Regions from separate parts of the Bacillus sp. DJP31 genome, predicted to be linked through region 2. Evidence: riboswitches for the same ligand, from Rfam matches in the RefSeq annotation. Region 2 holds a riboswitch; each other region holds the start of a gene.
The links. Region 2 has a riboswitch for cyclic di-GMP ahead of ACOI1C_RS19435 (hypothetical protein). Riboswitches for the same ligand answer to the same signal wherever they lie in the genome.
Positions count from the first base shown of each region.

Region 1: another riboswitch for cyclic di-GMP. It lies ahead of ACOI1C_RS21685 (hypothetical protein); the one in region 2 lies ahead of ACOI1C_RS19435 (hypothetical protein).
Region 3: another riboswitch for cyclic di-GMP. It lies ahead of ACOI1C_RS09595 (diguanylate cyclase domain-containing protein); the one in region 2 lies ahead of ACOI1C_RS19435 (hypothetical protein).

Region 1 is NZ_JBMERO010000051.1:2,575-4,782, reverse strand. It holds gene ACOI1C_RS21690 (PDZ domain-containing protein) at 1-841, shown strand, start outside; cyclic di-GMP riboswitch class I at 993-1,088, shown strand; gene ACOI1C_RS21685 (hypothetical protein) at 1,209-1,412, shown strand; gene ACOI1C_RS21680 (diguanylate cyclase domain-containing protein) at 1,416-2,208, shown strand, end outside.
Region 2 is NZ_JBMERO010000031.1:10,094-12,301, reverse strand. It holds gene ACOI1C_RS19440 (DUF6978 family protein) at 1-782, opposite strand, end outside; cyclic di-GMP riboswitch class I at 957-1,043, shown strand; gene ACOI1C_RS19435 (hypothetical protein) at 1,118-1,828, shown strand; gene ACOI1C_RS19430 (DUF2269 family protein) at 1,911-2,208, shown strand, end outside.
Region 3 is NZ_JBMERO010000008.1:67,784-69,991, forward strand. It holds gene ACOI1C_RS09595 (diguanylate cyclase domain-containing protein) at 5-1,252, opposite strand; cyclic di-GMP riboswitch class I at 1,311-1,393, opposite strand; gene ACOI1C_RS09600 (HAD-IA family hydrolase) at 1,775-2,208, opposite strand, start outside.

The DNA.
Region 1 (2,208 bases), on a different contig from region 2:
CCTGCCCCAATTTACTACAGGGATTCCGATGATCGATTCGTTAGTCCGTGAACTTGCCTCAATTCACCCAGCCACTTTTGGAGTAATACTTGCCCTCCTTTTACTTACGGAAGGATTTTTAATATTCAAGGATGGTTTACGCATAAGCTCACCCCGTTTAGAAACGAGTAAGCGAGGTAGATTTATAGGTTCTCATATTTCCAATCGTCTTTGGATGATACCTGTTTTCTTACTATTACCAGGAAATGCTGTTACTTCATTTTTTCCATGGTGGCCGCTTCTTTCGTTGGGTGAGCAGACATTTGCCTTATGTGTTGTGCCGTTTGGAATCGGCTTTTACCAACGAACAAGAGGAAGCCTACCAAGCGAAGCGGTTTCTTTTACAGGAAAGAGAGTCATTGCCTTAGGTTTATTTATCCTCCTGTTAGCTGTTGTCACCTTTTGGATTCCGATTATGGGGATCGCCACTGCACTACTAGCTATGATTGGCCGTGAATTGTTATCTATTCAACAGCGCGTTCAGGATGATGACCATCTATTTTTCTCAAGCCGTGACCTTGGACTTGTTATTCTTGGGGTCATTCCCAAATCACCTGCTGATAAAATGGCGCTTAAGGTCGGTGAACTCATTACTAAAGTTAATGGAATTAGCATTAAGAATGTAGAGGGATTCTACCAATCTCTCCAAAAAAATCGTGCTTTCGTCAAGCTAGAAGTTGTTGATCACAACAACGAACCGAGATTGGTGCAGCGTGCACTCTATGATGGCGAGCATCATGAGCTAGGATTGCTGTTTGTGCAGGATGAAAAAGTCGAGAATCAGAAGAATTTGGTTGGGTAATTCTAATATAGAGTTGGACCTAAGAATCTCAATTGTTCTTAGGTCTTTTTATTTCTATACTCTAGGTACATAGACTTAAATTGATAATTAACGTATAAAAAAAGACACTGGATGTAGTATAATCGAATTAGGATAAATGATACTCAAACTCAACTAAATACGGCAAACTACTTGAAAAAGTAGGACGCAAAACTATAGGGGCTTAGTCTACTCTGAAGTTAAGTAGACATGCTAGCCAGTTGCATCTAAAACTACTTTAGATTTCCTGCGCTCCTATGCTGGGGCGTTTTATTTTTGTATCGTTCAAATTACCTACTCGAGAGAGATAGAATAGTAGGTTTTCTTTTAATCTAAAGGGGGTAACATCATGGGGATTGTACAGAAACTCTTTAATCAAAAAATACACGAAGCCTCCTATGACATTTTTGATATGCTTAGTCGGTTTATCGGGGTCAATACTTTTTGTGTATCTAAAACGGATGCTTCATCAAGTCAGGTGTTTAGTGTATTTAATCGGGGAGAGATCCTGTTTGAACGTGGTGCTTTTTTAGATCTTGATGATGCTTTTTGAAACATTATTCTAAATGGTGGTCGGGTACCACTAATCATAAATAACACTTCAGAGCACCCCATTGCGTGTTCGCTGCTTCCTACGATTCAACTTGGTATAAAGAGTTTTCTTGGGGTGCCAATTGTATTGAAAAATGGTGATATATTTGGAAATTTATGTGCCTTTGATTCTCAACTATTTTCCTTCTCGGAACAACATATTAAACTTCTTGAGACAATGGCTACCTTCATGGCGTATATCATTGATTTAGAGAGTATCGCTATTCATGATCCTTTAACAGGTGTATACAACCGTACCTTCATTAAGGAATATTTTACGGAATTAGAGCATATTGAAGGCCAAAGATGTGCTGTATTATTCTTGGATTTGGATAATTTTAAGAGTGTCAATGATACCTATAAGCATGACGTAGGGGATTTGATACTGCAGGAAGTTGCAGGAAGAATGAAGTCCTGTATCAGAGAGAGTGATATGATTGCCAGACTAGGTGGAGATGAGTTTATTATCATCCTGCCTTCGATAAGTAAGGACCAATTAAGAGTATGCGTTGATCGAATTTCAGAAATTTTATCAGCTCCTTATTGCATTCAAAATCATGAAATTGCTTTGACAGCGAGTATTGGGATCAGTCTATATCCATTTGATGGACAAGATATTGATACTTTAATTAAGAAGGCAGATTTATCCATGTATCAGGCAAAGGAAAAAGGTAAGGCATGTATTGAATATTATGAAAAAATAATGGATATCCAGAAGCCCTTTACTAAAGAGGAGCTTAAGTCACAGTATCATTCAC
Region 2 (2,208 bases):
TTTCTAGGAAAGTTTTTTAAGTCAGTTATGATTTGAAGTTCGTTGAGTTCTGGATTAAATGATACACCATATCCATTAATAATGGTGTTGAATAATTGCTTCCGTTTCTTAGAGCTCCCTAATTCAAATCCGGACAACTGTAAATCTGACAAAATAAATCCATCATCAGTTAATTTTATCTCTCCGTTTTCTATAGGAACTGCATAGATTTGTAGTCGATCATTATGTCGATCAAGGAAGGGAGTAGTAATTTCAATAGTGCCAGACTCAATATCTTTATATGAAATCTTAGAGTTAAGCCAATCAATGTATAACTCTTTTAAATTATCTTTAGACGCCATCAAATAAATCCCCTCCTTGAATGATAACTCATGTCTATTACTAATATTATTGTATGTAAAGAAATCTATGAGTACTTGTATCAAATCTTTTGTATTTGTTTTTATTTTTACATCTAGAGGAAAAGCCCACCTATCTTCAAATCCTTCACGATATATATGGATGTGGGGGCAAGGGACTTCTTCCCCATCAGGGTTATCAAGTGGTGGACCATCAATATCTACTCTTACTAATACTGTAGTCTTACGATGTCTGGTTTGAAAAGTACTTTTTGTGGGTTTAATACTACCGCGAGTTACATCAATCATATAGGTATTATTATTTCCATCCTTACAACTTAATAACAATTTATCCCCTGGTTCGGGAAAATTAATTATATTTATATCAGTAAGCAGTTGTTTCAATGAAGAAATCAACATATTTGCTTCAGCTTGAGTCAACATTTGTTTCACTCCTATATTCATAGATAGATTATGGCAGTTATAAATAATAAAATGGTGTCGAGACATGTCGAATGTTCTTCCAGTTAATTCAATAAATCTGAGTAACACTATTTAGGTATTTTCATATTTTTCCACATATGGTAATATAGTCATAGGTATATAGTTTGTAAAATATCTCGATAACGGCAAACTCATAGAAATATGAGGACGCAAAATCACGGATCTAAGGGCAAATACGTCTAAGATGGCCGGATTACCGAAGGATTCTTTCATTTGAAAGACTAATTCTTTTTATTGGGATTAGTCTTTTTTTATTTTACTTAAGGGGTGTTTTCATGGGGTTTTTAAAAGGGTTAGGATCATTTGTTGGTGCTGTTGCAGGGGAAGTAGTAGGAGGAGCCGTTAAATTTACGGGTGAAGTTACAGGGAGTAAATTTATTGAAGAAATTGGAGATGGTGTTAAAAATGCCTCCTATTTTGCCGGAGATAAATTAGGTGAAGCAGCAAGTGGCGTTTGGGATATAGGGACATCGATCGTAACACAAGATGAACAAAAGCTTGATAGAGGTCTTGGTGATCTTGGCAGAGCAGTAGGTGATACGGCAAAAGCAGCAGGACATACGGTTGTTAATATTGTTGAAAACGGTGCAAATGTTGTGACCGGCGTAATCGATGGGGACAATGAAAGACTGAAAAGTGGAGCTAAGGGTCTCTTAATGGCGGGGGCAGTAGGCGTACTATCATTTGGAGTAATAGATATAGTAGATGGTACGGATGGAGTAAGTGCTGATAGTGGAAATAACATGGCAGAAGGTAACACGGAATCAAGTAATGTCCATCAGGTTGCAGCTCATCAACCATCTGTTGAAGCACCTGCTAATGAAAATGTAAATCATGTTGATAATCCCAATTCACATCATGTAGAACCACATTGGCGGACGTTACCTAACGGGACAACTATTTGGGTTGATGGAGACGGTGATTCTTCTGTCAATACAAACGGTGGTTGGGTGCAGGGTAATCCGGATTATCGAGTGAAAGGATAGGATACTACTTTTTGGTAAAATCAGGACTTTACTCCCAATAAATATGATAAATTAGAAGAAATAGTCCAAAGGGATGTGAGGAATTATAATATATAACATCGTTTTATTTTTACATATCTTAGGAACAATTATTATGTTTGTTGCCGTCGGAATTACGTTACTGGCTATGATTTCAATGCTTCATTCTGCAAAGACAGAAAGATTACGGAACTGGGCTGCCTTATCTGTGAGGTTAGACGGGTTACTTCCTTTTAGCGTGATATTTATTTTACTGCCTGGTTTATACTTGGTCTTCTCCACCTGGGGTTGGGGAAATGGATGGGTAGATCTTTCGATAGCAACGTTGGTCGTCATGACATTTATGGGGCCAATCATTAATT
Region 3 (2,208 bases), on a different contig from region 2:
TGGTCTAAATTGAATAAGTGGTTACATTATTTTTCCCTGAATCCTTCACTCGGTACATTGCTTTATCAGCTTTATCGATAAGAGACTTCAAATCTTCCCCATCTCTTGGATACGTACTAACCCCAATCGAAGGAGTAATCCTTACCTCACAACATTCTAACACAAAAGGCTTATCCATGACATTTAGTAATTCCTCTGCTAATCTATATGCTTTTGAGTGATCACAGGAGTTAACTAAAATAGCGAATTCATCTCCACCCCATCTAGAAATAAATTGATTCTCTGTTAACCCTTTCCTAAGTCGGTTTGCCACTTTTATGAGAACGTGATCACCTGCTTCATGACCGTACGTATCATTTATCGTTTTAAAGTTATCCAAATCAATAAATAAAAGGCAGAATGAATCATTTCTTTTCTTCGCAGATACTAGCATTTTCTCTAACTTCTCTTTGAATTTTCTTCGGTTAGGAAGACTTGTTAAGGAGTCATGATAGGCCATAAAACGAATCGTTTCTTCCGCATGCTTTCTTGACGTGATATCACGAGAAACAATGACAATTTTCTCGATAGTACCTTCTTGAGTTGAGACAGGGACACCCCTTGATTCTACAACAATGTATTCTCCATCTGACTTTCTAATTCGGCATTCTGTAACCATTGCTGTCTTATGTAAAATAATTTCACTCATATATTGCGAAATGCCGATTTGGTCTTCTGGATGTAAGTAATTACTAGCATCTTTCCCTACTATCTCTTCTGTTACTAATCCTAGGATCGTTAAATGAGAGGGTGATGCATAGACAATTTCCCCGTTTAAATCAATGACATTTACAAGATCAGATATATTGTTGGCAACTAATCTACTGAGCTCTTCACTTTTTAAATATTTTTGTTCCAATCTTCTTTTTTCAACAGCCATACTTGCTATATTAGCGAAAGCCTTTATGAACTCAAATTCGTATGGATCGGGGAATCCTTTTCGTACATGATAGAAAGTGATGTAACCAATCATTTTACCGGATGCAGATTGTATCGGTATGGACCAACTTCCTAACTCGGTTTCTATGATTCCTAAATGCTCGTCTTCTTCATGAACAACTGTTTGAACACCAGGACATAGCTTGTCCAAGCTCTCGGAAATTTTACTAAAGATAATATTGTTAGGAGCATTGTTTATTATCAACTCGAACACTATATTTTGTGCTTGTAACAGAACCTCATTTGACCCTTTTACAGTTGACGGACTATTCACTTATATCCCCTCGAAATTCACAATAAAAAAACATCCCGTTTTCCAAGATGTCTCTTGAAACGGTAGCTGGCTAACTTAGTAATAACCTTAGTCCCTATAGCTTTGCGTCACTATGTTTCCATAGCTTTGCCTTTTCATTGTATATGATTTTTTAGACCTACTAATCTAGTATTTCTCAAATTCTAATTAATGACAATAGACCTACTTTTTGTAAATATTATATTCCTTATAGCTAATATATGCAAGTGCCAAATTGAATTTGACACTTGTCTATATATCTTTTACTTATCCTTTGTATTCACCGTTGTTTTTCGCCTTTTTTTCTTTCTTTGCTTTGTCTTTGTGAATCATATTTGTGTTGGCACAACTAATTCATGAGAGAATTCAGAATTAACAGTACTAGAGTCAAATCTTTTTTTTGCTGTGGATCATTCTTTTTTGTACGTTTATCCAATTAGTTCACCCCTTACAAGTTTCCATTAGTTTTTTAGATGCTAATGGAAATATATGAGGAGTACATTTTTAAAAAACAACTACACTAAAAAAAGCTTTATAATCATCCAAATAGAAATCTGCTTTAGCCGACTTATTTTGAAACAAACATGTTTTCATTCCTATTTCCTTTGCAGGAATAATGTCTAGCTCTCGATCTCCGATAGCCAGATCGAGATTGTATTTATCATGTAAATAACGATAGGATGTGGCATCTGGCTTTCTAGGGTACCCATCGTCTCCAGCTACTATTTCAGCAAAATGATGATCAAACCCATGAATAGTTAGTATTTCCTCTACTTCCTTACGTTTCTTATGAGTCATAATAACGTTTGTATCACTAGCTTTTAAGACACCCTCAACAAATGGAAAGGGTAGTAGGGTAACTGGTCTAATTTCATCACTTTTATCTCTAATTTCTTGTTCCTGCTCTTGGGAAAGTTGAAAATGCTGAATCGCGTATG